One region of the Paenibacillus kribbensis genome, then DNA from elsewhere that is predicted to be linked to it. Evidence: a T-box and tRNA genes for the amino acid it is inferred to sense, from the RefSeq annotation. Region 1 holds a T-box; the other holds one or more tRNA genes.
The links. The T-box of region 1 lies ahead of B4V02_RS05955 (valine--tRNA ligase). A T-box ahead of a tRNA ligase gene usually reads a tRNA of that ligase, here a tRNA-Val.

Region 1 (6,623 bases):
ACGCGGATTTACGAAACGCAGCAAAATCCTTAAATTTGAAGGCTCTTATCACGGTCATGCGGACAGCTTGCTGATTAAAGCGGGCTCTGGTGTTGCGACATTAGGTCTGCCCGATAGTCCGGGTGTACCTGAAGTCGTGGCCTCACATACGATCACTGTTCCTTATAATGATTTGGCTTCAGTGAAGCTGGTTTTTGAGAAATTTGGCGAAGAGATTGCTGCAATTATTGTCGAGCCGGTAGCAGGCAATATGGGTGTTGTACCGCCACAGCCTGGATTTTTGGAGGGTTTGCGTGAGGTAACCCGGCAATATGGAAGTCTGCTGATTTTTGATGAAGTGATGACTGGATTCCGGGTGGGACTTCATTCCGCTCAAGGACGCTTTGGTGTGACGCCGGATCTTACGTGTCTGGGCAAAGTTATTGGTGGTGGACTGCCTGTAGGTGCTTACGGCGGACGTCGCGACATTTTGGAGCAAATCGCGCCTTCCGGGCCAATCTATCAAGCGGGTACGCTGAGCGGAAATCCATTGGCTATGGCAGCAGGCTATTCGACGCTTAAATTGCTGACACCGGAAGTGTACGATCGGCTGGAAGAGCGGGCAGCACGGCTGCAGGCCGGATTCGAACGTAACGCGCGTGAGCTCGGTATTCCTGTCTCGATCAACCGTGTGGGTTCCATGGTGTGTCCATTTTTCACGGACGAGAAGGTTGTCAATTTTGATACGGCTAAAACGAGCAATCAGGATCATTTCCGCCGTTATTTTACCGAAATGGTGAATGAGGGAGTCAGTGTGGCTCCATCTCAATTCGAGGGCATGTTCGTATCAGGTGTGCATACGGTTGAGGATATTGACGCCACCATTGAAGCGAACTATCGCGCGCTCAAACGTCTATGAGCTGGCAGGGTAGCTGGAGAAGAAGGGGACCTTGGCTGGAAGTCACACCGGGACGGGAAATTTCAGCTGGTGAAAATCGCATTGAGAATGAAGATCGCGCTGAGGCTGTAGACCACTGGTTGCTGAATCATTTGGGATTGCCGGATAAGCTGTGGCGCAGACTAAGGCACGAAAAAGGGATTGAACATACAGGGGACCGGCTGCGGCTGGCCCTTTTTCCTGTAATGGACCTTGGCGTCATCCCACGTTGGTATGATTTGACGATACTGTACGAGGATGATTTTTGCCTGGTCGTACACAAACCAGCGGGGATGGCGGTCCATCCAGACGGCGGTGTAAAGGATGGTCCACTGACGTTGGATCATGCTGTCGCATCCTATTATGAAATCCATGGCATTCATGCAGCAGTACGACATGTGCATCGTCTGGATGTGGATACGACAGGCCCGGTGCTATATGCCAAAAACGAATTCGCGTTGCTCAAGCTGGACGAGCAAATGCGAGCCAAGGCTATCGACCGCCGCTATGTAGCTTTGGTACGGGGGGAAGTGCCTTCATCGCTGCGGACATTGGATTGGCCTATTGGCAAGGACAGGCATCACAAGCAGCGTCGCCGTGTATCTCCGACTGGGCAAAAGGCAGTTACCCATGTGGAACTTGGTGACGTATGGGGAAGTGGTCCAAGTGCGATTAGCCTCGTGTATCTGACAATGGACACCGGACGAACGCATCAGATTCGCGTTCATCTTAGTCATGCCGGCTTCCCGTTGCTCGGGGATGTATTGTACGGGGGCCGGGCGACTGATTTTGGCAGGCAGGCGCTGCACGGAGAGCGTCTGACCTTCCGTCATCCGCTCAGCGGGGAAACGATTACCGTGGAGGATGCTTGGCCGGATGATTTGCAAAAGCTGGTCAAACAGCTATAAAAGATGGCATGCCTTCTATTTTGGCGCATATACTTGAACCTAGAAACGGTTTGCAATATGGAGTTTCCGTGCGCCTGACAGGAGTCAGAGGATGTGCGGAGGCTGCCCAAAGGAGGATGCCATCCTTGAATAAACAACAGAATGATCAGCCGCAAGGCTTGCGTTTTGATATTTATGAACGCATTCATTTGACGGAGGAAGCTGCCGGGATTGCTGAGTTGGAGGAAATTGAGCTTCTGCCACGCATTCAGGTTGTAACCCACGGCGACCATGCCGCTTTGCGAGGGCATTTGCTGCTGGAGGGCGTGTACCGCACACCTGAAGAGGCCACGAGTGAGCTTCATCATTTGATACCTGTGGAAATTACCATTCCGATGAACCGGGTAGGAAGATTGGAAGATATTTCGGTCGAGATTGAAAATTTTGATGTGGATCTGCTCTCCTTGCGTAGTCTGAATATTACGGGCGTTCTTTCGTTGCACGGGGTGGAAAGCTCGCATGCCGAAGAGACGGCGGTTTGGCTGGATGAGGAATTTACCGTAGTGCATGCACCTGATCATCCGGCGCAATCTCCTTCCACGGATGGTGAGCATCGGCAGGAAGGGATTTATTCTACCCAACAGGAGCTTGCTTCCTGGGAACAGCCGTCACTGGACTATGGGGAGCAGAAACTGCCACTGCCGCCGGAACAGCAAGCTTATGAGCCAGCTGTAGACTCTGATCGATTCTATGAGCCTTGGACGGGCAAAGCGGTTGAAGATAGCCCTTCCGAGATAAAGCACGAGCATGCTGCACCGGAAGTATGGGGATTTCAGCAGGAGGAAGCATGGACGGGAAGTGAGCCGAAGGTATCTGCTGTATCTTCCGATGTGGTGCATGATCCTTTGCAGTCTGAAGCACATTCCTCAGCAGAGCCGGGGAGCTATCTGGAGCCGCCGCAATTGGAAGCGAGCCATGTGGATGATTTTAGACCTGAAGCGTCAGAACAGGTGGACCATGCGGTCCATGACACCATTGCCGACGAGAAGCCGGAGATGCGTGTAGCGCTTAACAGCAAAAAGGACGAAGGAGCAGACGAGCCGGACACGGTTGTCTACTCGTCGTTGCTCCAATCGAGCCGTTCGGTGAAAGAAGCGGAATACCAGCATCAGCTAGAGCTGGAGCAGCAGCCGCAGGATCAGAAAGCCGAAGAAGAGCGGGAGAATGCCAAGTGGAAAAACCTTTTTTTCCATACACAGGATGAAACGCCTTTCCGCAAGGTCCGCTTATGCATCGTGCAGCGTGAGGATACGCTGGAAACAATAGCTGATCGCTATCAGCTCAGTTCACGGGAGCTTCAATTGTATAACAGATTGGCGGAGCATCATGTAGAAGAAGGTCAGGTATTGTACATCCCTTGATCCAGCCGCCGAAAAATGCGCAGCGGGTGTTGACTATAGTCAAAGGGAAATGTATGATGTGGTATAGCTATTGAAAGACTGAGATCGGGAAGAGTAGGCAGCAAGCCCTTCAGAGAGTGGAATTGCAGCGCTGTGAGGTTCCACAGGAAGCTACTGGCCGAAGTCACCCGGGAGTCGCCTGTTTGAACGGTCCCTCATTTCATTCCAACGGAAGGTACGAGGTTCACGGTAGAATAAGGCCGGTCCGCAACCGTTATCTGCATAAAGTGTCACACCATGTGTAATGGATCAGTGGATACATACACGAGGGGTGAAACAAAGGTGGTACCGCGAAAGAACAGCCTTTCGTCCTTTGAGGATGAAGGGCTTTTTTTATTTGCCAATTGAAAAATCATGGGGGTATCCTGATATGTCAGAACAAGACAACAAGACAACCTTGGAAATGCCAACAACGTACGATCCGAAATCAGCAGAGAAAAAATGGTATAAAACGTGGATGGAGAAGGGTTATTTCCGCGCCGGACAACATCCAGAGGCAGAGCCTTTTACAATCGTTATTCCACCACCGAATGTGACGGGTATGCTGCATATTGGACATGCGCTTGATTTTACCTTGCAGGATATTATTATCCGCACCAAGCGGATGCAGGGCTATGATGCCTTGTGGCTGCCAGGGGCAGACCATGCGGGTATTGCTACGCAAACCAAGGTAGAGCAGAAGCTGCGCGAAGAAGGTCTGACACGCTATGACTTGGGCCGCGAGAAGTTTTTGGAGAAGGTATGGGAATGGAAGGAACTTTATTTGGATAACATCCATAATCAATGGGAGAAAATGGGTTTTTCTCTCGACTATTCTCGTGAGCGCTTTACGCTGGATGAGGGACTGTCCCAAGCAGTGCGCGAAGTATTCGTAAAACTGTACAAAAAAGGCCTCATCTATCGCGGTAAACGCATCATTAACTGGGACCCTGCCGCACGTACGGCATTGTCGGACATTGAGGTGGAATACAAAGAGGTGAACGGAAATCTGTATCACCTTCAATATCCACTGAAAGACGGCAGCGGATTTATTACGGTTGCCACTACCCGTCCTGAAACGATGCTGGGCGATACAGCTGTTGCTGTACATCCGGAAGATGAACGGTACAAGCAAATGATCGGCAAAACACTTGTGCTTCCGATTATCGGGCGGGAAATTCCGATCATTGCGGACGATTATGTAGATAAAGATTTCGGTAGCGGCGCGGTTAAAATTACACCAGCTCATGATCCGAACGACTTTGAAATGGGACAACGTCACCAGTTGCCACAAATTACGGTCATGGACGAAACAGGAACGATGAATGCCGAAGCAGGCAAATATCAGGGCCTGGATCGCAGCGATTGCCGTAAGCAAATCGTCGCTGATCTGAAAGAACAGGGCGTATTGATTCGTATTGAAGAGCATGTGCACCAAGTAGGCCACAGCGAGCGTACAGGTGTAGTTGTAGAACCTTATCTGTCCACACAATGGTTTGTAGAAATGAAGCCCCTGGCAGCCAAGGCGATTGAAGCGCAAAAGGCTGGGAACGGTGTGAATTTTGTGCCAGACCGCTTTGAGCGTACGTATCTGCACTGGATTGAAAATGTGCGCGACTGGTGTATTTCCCGTCAGCTGTGGTGGGGACACCGTATTCCGGCTTGGTACGATGAAGAAACCGGAGAAATTATTGTTTCGGCAGAGGACCCTACAACTTTGCCGGAATATGCTGGCAGAAAGCTAAAACAGGATGAGGATGTACTGGATACATGGTTCAGCTCTGGTTTGTGGCCGTTTTCGACATTGGGCTGGCCGGAACAGACCGAGGATCTCAAACGCTACTACCCGACCAATGTTCTGGTTACAGGGTATGACATTATTTATTTCTGGGTGTCGCGGATGATTTTTACCGCACTGGAGTTTACAGATGAGATTCCGTTCAAGGACGTGCTTATGCACGGTCTGGTTCGTGATGCGGACGGTAGAAAAATGTCCAAATCCCTCGGTAATGGTGTTGATCCGCTCGATGTAATCGACCAATATGGAACGGACGCTATGCGTTATATGATTTCCACCAGCAGCACGCCAGGACAAGACCTTCGTTTCCGCTGGGAACGAGTGGAGCAAGCCCGCAACTTTGCCAATAAAATCTGGAATGCGTCCCGCTTTGCGCTGATGAATTTGGAGGGTGTTACTGCGGCGGATATCGACATTACCGGTGATTTGGGCACTGCTGATCGTTGGATTCTCCACCGTCTAAACGAAACTTCACGCGACATTACGCGTCTAATAGATGCTTATGAATTTGGCGAGACAGGCCGCCTTCTGTATAACTTTATTTGGGATGATTTGTGCGACTGGTACATTGAATTTGCGAAGCTTTCCCTATATGGCGACAACGCAGAGGCGAAAAAGAAAACACAGTCTGTACTGGCATATGTACTGGATCGGACACTGCGCATGATTCATCCGTTCATGCCGTTTATCTCCGAGGAAATATGGCAGCATCTTCCGCATGAAGGCGAAACGATTACACTGGCCGCTTGGCCTGTGTATGATCCGGCTTTTGAGGATAAGGATGCGGTAGCTGAAATGAATTTGCTGATCGACGTGATTCGCTCCGTGCGCAATATTCGCGCTGAAGTCAACGTACCGATGAGCAAGAAGGTTGAATTGCTTGTAAAACCCGGTGATCAAGCCGTTCTCGATATCATTAAACGCAATGCGGAATATGTACGCCGATTCTGCAATACGTCCGAATTCGACGCGGGATTGGAGTTCTCCGTTCCAGATAAAGCCATGACATCTGTTGTCAGCGGCGCAGAGCTGTATCTGCCATTGGCCGGACTGCTTGATATTGCCCAGGAAATTGGCAGACTGGAAAAAGAGCTTCAGCATTTGAACAGTGAAGTGGAGCGCGTGGAGAAAAAGCTTTCCAACCAAGGTTTTGTGGCTAAGGCACCAGCTAAAGTCATCGAGGAAGAGAAGGCGAAACAAGCTGATTACTCAGATAAGCGCGCCAAAGTTATCGCACGTATTGAAGAACTCAAGGGATAATTTCACTCACTATAAAATGACCTGAAGGTGAAAAGGATGTCAGATACGAACAGGGGCGGCGAGGCTGCTCCTTTACAGAGCTATGATGAAGCAGTGGAATGGATCAATGGTTTAATTCCGTTTGGAATCAGACCCGGACTTGAACGAATCGAGCAGCTAATGAGCATGTTGGGTGATCCGCAACGACATTTGAAATTTGTGCATGTTGCGGGGACCAACGGCAAGGGCTCAACCTGCGCTTTTCTAACCTCCGTCCTAATGAAGTGTGGTTACGATGTCGGGACTTTTACGTCTCCATACATCACACGATTTACGAACCGTTT
Region 2 (6,623 bases), 790 kb from region 1:
TTGCTGTGCTTTGACGATGGAGATGGCCACATCAACGATCCGTTTGCGCTCATTCATTGCTTTTTTTCGCAGTAGATCGTATGCTTCCGCTTCTGGAATGCCGTTTACTTCACCAAGTATGCCTTTGGCCATGTCAATCCATTTGCGCTCTTCCAGCCGAGCGGTCAGTTGTTTGCGTTCACTGAGCCAGTGCTGACGTTCAAAAAAGCGTTTGGCGCTAAAGTGAAGAGCCCAATTCAGCTCATGTACTGCCATGGACGGGGTTAAAATGCCGTCGACGGGAACATTGGCTTCACAGAATTCCGTCGATGACAGAGCAGACTCCGCGCTGCACCACCAGAGCAGTGGAATGGCTTTGGCTTGCTCCAGCTTGGTGGACCATGCGCTGATGGTGCCGACAGGTATATTCAGCACCGCCGCATCTGCACCATGAATCAGCTGCTTGATTTCAGATTCATCACGGCAGGGTAGTGTCAAATATCCGTTGGACTCCAAAAGCTGCTCAGGTCCTGCCTGACGTAAGGAAACGGCGTGAGCCTCTCCGGATACATGCTCTGAATGTGGGTGAATTACCAACAAGGAACGCAAGCGGGCTCCTCCTTTCTGCGACATGAAGGATAGTTAGCAATGGGGATGCTGAGAAGTGTTCCTTGATAACAAACCTGACATGTGTTTTTGGTTTAACTACGTGTTTTTTGAACATTTTGAAAGAAAAACAGACTTTTAATCCATTTTGGCGTGTTTTCATCTGAAAATCAATCGAAATTTTATGAAAAGGTGATATTTTATACGTCATAAATATGTTACATAATGATAAAATACATTTTTTTAAGATAATACGTAAGGAATATTGACATCGAACTTGAATCATTATATATTGGCTACAGTACTTTTAATTCCATACTCAGATGGATACAACGGCGTATTCAATGAAACGGCAATGGAGCCTGTTTTCGCATATGGAGGGATGTTTTGAATCCCCTTGTGTGAAGCAGGCTTTTTATGTTTTGAGGATATGAATAGAAGGGGAGAGGTCTGATGAACCATAAAAAAAAGCTGGTGCTGGTCGGCAACGGAATGGCGGGAATACGCACCCTTGAGCATTTACTGAAGATCGCTCCGGGCATCTATGACATTACGGTATTCGGGGCCGAGCCCCATCCGAATTATAATCGGATCATGCTGTCCTCCGTTTTGGCTGGAGGAGCTGGTTTGCAGGATATTGTCATCAACGACTGGAGCTGGTATGAAGAAAATCATATCCGGTTGTTTACAGGCGATCCTGTCACAGAGATTGACACAGACAAGCAGCAGGTGACGTCCCGCTCCGGTGTATGCGTCCCTTATGATTTGCTGCTGTTGGCCACTGGCTCCAACGCCTTCATCCTGCCGCTTTCAGGAGCAAATAAGGAGGGGGTTATCGGCTTCCGGGATATCCGTGACTGCGAAACGATGATGGAGACGGCGAAGACGCACAAAAAAGCAGCCGTTATCGGCGGCGGATTGCTTGGGCTAGAGGCTGCCAGGGGGCTCCTCAATTTGGGGATGGATGTTACAGTTATTCATATTCACGAACATATTATGGATCGGCAACTGGATGAGGCTGCTTCCCTTATGCTAAGGCGTGAGCTGGAGGAGCAGGGGATGAATTTTCTGGTCAATAAGAGAACGGCGGCTATCACAGGCCGTCGCCGTGTGGAGGGATTGAAATTTGCCGATGGCAGTGAGCTGGAAGCGGATCTGATCGTTATGGCAGTAGGCATTACACCAGACATTGAGCTTGCGGTGTCGGCAGGAATTCCTGTCAATCGCGGCATTATCGTAAATGATTACATGGAAACAGGTATCCCCGGCATATACGCCGTCGGCGAATGTGCAGAGCACCGTGGCATCACCTATGGGCTGGTGGCTCCATTATATGAACAGGGCGGTGTGCTGGCCCAGCGGCTCGCGGGAATGGAGACCCCGGGCTATCGTGGTTCCGTCATTTCGACGAGATTGAAGGTATCGGGCGTAGATGTGTTTTCAGCAGGGTGTTATAAGGACGAACCGGGAACGCGATCCCTTCGATATCAGGATGAAATTGGCGGCGTCTATAAAAAAATCGTAATCAAGGAAGAAAAACTGATCGGAGCCGTCCTGTTCGGCGATACGTCTGATGGAGCCAAGTTGTTTTCGCTGATCAAAAGTGGCGAGTCGATAGTTGGTCGCGAGAAAGAACTGCTGCTCGGTTTTCATCCTGGTCAATCAGAAGCAAATGGCTCCATCATGCTGGAACAAATGCCTGATGATGAAATTGTATGCGGATGTAATGGTGTGTCCAAGGGTGACATTGGAGAGGCAGTTGCGGCTGGCTGCCGGAGCCTTGGAGAGATTAAGGCCTGCACGAAGGCATCCGCATCATGCGGGGGCTGCAAGCCATTAGTGGAGGGTCTATTGCAGCTGTATACAGGTGCTGAAACAGGAGAACTGGTTAAAGAAGGCATTTGCGGTTGCACAACGCTTGACCGGGAAGCGATTATTGGTAGCATCCGGGAAATGGGATTGAAGAGCGTCAAAGAAGTGATGAACGTGCTGAGCTGGAGCGAACCTGAAGGGTGTACCAAATGCCGACCGGCCCTCAATTATTATCTGGGCATGGTGTGGCCTCTGGATTACGAGGATGAGAAGGAATCCAGATTCACGAATGAAAGATACCATGCCAACATCCAGAAAGACGGCACCTATTCTGTCGTGCCCCGCATTTATGGAGGAGTTACTTCACCTGCTGATCTGAAGAAAATTGCTGCTGTTGCGGAGAAATATAATGTGCCTTTGGTGAAATTTACGGGCGGACAGCGTCTTGACCTGCTAGGTGTGAAAAAAGAGGATTTGCCAGGTATCTGGTCCGAGTTAGACATGCCGTCCGGGCATGCCTACGGGAAAACGCTGCGAACGGTTAAGACATGTGTCGGCAACACCTTTTGCCGTTTCGGCACTCAGGATGCGATGGGAATGGGGATCCGACTGGAAAAGGCATTTGAGCGCATGAATGCCCCGGCCAAGGTTAAACTTGCTGTATCCGGTTGTCCGCGCAACTGCGCCGAAGCGACGATTAAGGATTTAGGCGTCGTCGCTATCGATGGTGGCTGGGGGATTTACGTTGGCGGTAATGGCGGCATTAAGGTACGGGCGTCTGAACTGCTTTGCACCGTGAAAACAGAGGATGAAGTCATGGAATGGACTGGCGCCTATCTGCAGTATTACCGCGAGCAAGCCAATTGGGGCGAGCGCACAGCGCATTGGGTAGAGCGTGTTGGACTGGAAGCCATCAAGCAGGCGCTTGCGAATGCGGAGACGAGACAGGAGCTAGTGAGCAGAATTGAGGAGACGTTAAGCGCGACGACTGATCCTTGGCGCGAAATCATCCATGACAAAGAGCTGCTCAAAAACTTTGTGCAGCTACCGGAGCTAAACTCAGTAACAGAATAGGGGGCCGAAGAAAATGGAGATCAACACGACAACAACCAGTAGAATCAGAGTAGCCAATCTGAGCGATATTGATCTACAGGGAGCCCGTACAGTTCGTATTCGTAATATAGAGGTGGCCCTATTTCGCCTGAGCGACGGAAGCGTTCGTGCGCTTGAAAACCGTTGTCCGCATAAAGGTGGACGCCTATCCGAAGGAATGATATGTGGCTCAGCAGTCCATTGTCCGCTCCATGACTGGAAAATTGACCTGTCCAGCGGTCAGGTGCAAGAACCGGATACCGGTTGTGTGACAACTTTCCCGACAGAGATTGATCGTGAAAGCGGAGCTGTTTATATCGTAATCTAAAGTTCTATTATAGAGTGCTTCAATACCTTATTAAATATATTTCTTCTATAATATGGAGCAGCTATAATGATAAGCTGATACGCACAAAAGCCGATCCTATTTTTAGGTCGGCTTTTTATCTTCTAAGTATAATGAATGAAGGTTTCCTAAGAACAGCTTGGTAGAGCCTTATATGAAGATTAGAATTTTCTCATAAGTATCTGAATAATAAATGTGTAAGCCGACCAAATGACACTTTGGTCTATTTATGTTTTCTCTTCAGGAGGTAAAGAATGGTTGGAGTGTTTACGTTTGGCTTACGCAACAAACAGTGATAATGATATAATAAAGAAAACGGAGTTGATCATTCATGAAGCTGCTTAATCCACGGAATGATTTTTTATTTAAACGTATTTTTGGGAGTGAAGAGAACCACGATGTCCTGTTGGCCTTTCTGAATCGCACGTTTGCGGAAGCCGGAAAGCCGCCGCTTAGTGATATTATTCTTTTGAACCCATATACAGACAAGGACTCTCCACGTGACAAGCAATCTATTCTTGACATTTGAGCCAGAACTACAGAAGGAGAAATTATCAATGTCGAAATGCAATTGTTCAATAAATAGGATACCGAGAAACAAACTCTCTTTTATTGGAGTAAACAATACTCTGGGCAATTACAGGAAGGGCAGCCATATAGCCAGTTAAAACGGTGTGTGACCATTAACATTCTGGACTATGCTTTACTACGGAATAATCAATATCATAATGTGTTTCATCTGCGAGAAGATCGTACCGGAATTTCGTTAATCGACGATATTGAAATCCACTTTCTGGAGCTGCCCAAGTTAGATGAACAAGCTGTCTCCATCGAGGAAGGTGGGCTTGTGAATTGGCTGCTGTTCCTGAAAGGTGCAGATCAATCCAAATGGGAGGTGCTGACAATAAATGAACCTGTATTAAAGAAAGCAATGGATACGTTGGAGTTTTTGAGTCAGGACTTGGAAGCGCGGAGACAGTATGAAGACCGTCAGAAGTATCTGCATGATGAAGCATCAATGTATGAAGCGGCTGAAGTCGCAGCCAAAAGAGCAACAGCAGAAGCCAAAAAAGAAGTGGCAAGAAGGCTACTTGCTCTTGGTGTTGAAATGTCAGTTATAGCTAAAGCCTCTGGTTTGACGGAAGATGAAATCAAGGTATTAAAGCCGTTGCAGTGAGAACATATAGAAGAGCCGACCATAATGCGGTCGGCTCTTCTTATCTTCAAAGGAGTATATTTTTGACTAGTAAATTCTAACAATAGACGATTTCCTACGTTCCAAACACTCCGAAAAAACAATTCTTGACCAAATCTTGACCACAAAGTCGTTTTACTCCCCTTTACATTCTAACTTATCCCTAAACAAATAAAAAAAGCCTTGATCATCAAGGCTTTTGACGTATAGGACGGATGGGGATCGAACCCATGACCCTTACCCTGTCAAGATAATGCTCTCCCGCTGAGCTACCGTCCTGCGGTTACTAGATAATATCATGTATTAACCATATATGTAAAGCAAAAAAATAAAGATACTTGAATTTTGTCGCCATTTATATATATAATTCAAATTTACCAGGTTTGTCAATTGGATTGGTGATAGGGGGAGCAGAGAATGGCCGCAGAAATTATCAGTGTAACGACAGAGGAACAGCTACAGGAAGCGATATCGATCCGTACCAAAGTGTTTGTCGAGGAACAAAAGGTGCCTCTTGAACTGGAGCTTGATCATTATGACAAGCTGGGAGATGCCGTTCATCATTTGCTAATTTGTGACCATGGTGAAATGGTGGCTACTGGTCGACTGACGTATTATGAAGAAGATACTGCTAAAATGCAGCGTATTGCCGTGCTCAAGGAGTATCGTGCGGCGGGTTATGGGCGTGTATTGCTACTGGCACTGGAAGAACGCGCACGTGAGCTGGGGTTAAGATACTCACTGCTGGATGCCCAATGCCAAGCTGAAAAGTTTTATGAAAAGCTCGGGTATGAGACGATATCCGATGAACCTTTTGACGATGCCGGAATTCCGCACGTACGTATGCGCAAAAAGCTGTAAACGATCGTGCTAGATGCATAAAATTCTGTACAGAGTCCATGCTAATGAGAGTTCCTCCACTATACTATGGCTAAGGAGCGATGCAGCATGGCAAATACAGAACGGGAACAGATTACGGCGGTACGCAAAAACGGGGATGGCGATCTGACGTCTTTTCAGACGTCCACCGGGCGAATTCTGGATTACAATCAGGCACTAAATGAGATTGAAGCAGGCTCAATTGCAGGCGTAAATGTGTTTAAGGCAAAGGATGGAAGCAAACGAATTCGCGGAGATGCCGATGGGGATCCTACCAATAATCTGGATCAGCTGCCGTTGTTCTGACCCGGGGTTTAACACTAAAACTTAAGTCTACTATCAAACGCAAAAATATATGGAAGCCGCCAGCTATCCTTTGTAGGAAGGCTTGGCGGCTTTTTGTTACTCACTTCAGCCGTAATTGGCATTATTGCTTTGCACGTTCCAGTTCGGCAAGGGGATACTTGCGTTGCTGCTCCAGAAAGGACATGACCCCTGCCTTCTCCCGAAATTGTTCCATATCATCACTATAGTGCATCAGGTGAATACGCTCTTGAAGAGGTTGTGGCAGGCTTAGCAGCTCGTCCAGTGTCGTATGGACTTCTCCCGCACCTTGCAGCTGAACCTCATGTAGAATACTCTGACATCCACGCTCATACACCAGGTGATGAAGCAAATCAGGATCAAAAATCATATCCGCACTATAAAAAAGAC

Region 2: it has a tRNA-Val gene. The T-box ahead of B4V02_RS05955 (valine--tRNA ligase) is inferred to sense a tRNA for this amino acid. The anticodon was not compared.

What each region holds. Positions count from the first base shown of each region.
Region 1 covers NZ_CP020028.1:1,293,655-1,300,277, forward strand. The annotation lists gene hemL (glutamate-1-semialdehyde 2,1-aminomutase) at 1-898, shown strand, start outside; gene B4V02_RS05945 (RluA family pseudouridine synthase) at 895-1,824, shown strand; gene B4V02_RS05950 (LysM peptidoglycan-binding domain-containing protein) at 1,950-3,224, shown strand; T-box leader at 3,296-3,580, shown strand; gene B4V02_RS05955 (valine--tRNA ligase) at 3,634-6,300, shown strand; gene B4V02_RS05960 (bifunctional folylpolyglutamate synthase/dihydrofolate synthase) at 6,337-6,623, shown strand, end outside.
Region 2 covers NZ_CP020028.1:2,085,350-2,091,972, forward strand. The annotation lists gene B4V02_RS09325 (ANTAR domain-containing response regulator) at 1-588, opposite strand, end outside; gene nirB (nitrite reductase large subunit NirB) at 1,039-3,471, shown strand; gene nirD (nitrite reductase small subunit NirD) at 3,485-3,817, shown strand; partial or broken gene B4V02_RS09340 (Rpn family recombination-promoting nuclease/putative transposase) at 4,167-5,012, shown strand; tRNA gene B4V02_RS09345 (tRNA-Val) at 5,238-5,309, opposite strand; gene B4V02_RS09350 (GNAT family N-acetyltransferase) at 5,448-5,891, shown strand; gene B4V02_RS09355 (DUF3892 domain-containing protein) at 5,979-6,215, shown strand; gene B4V02_RS09360 (MBL fold metallo-hydrolase) at 6,337-6,623, opposite strand, start outside.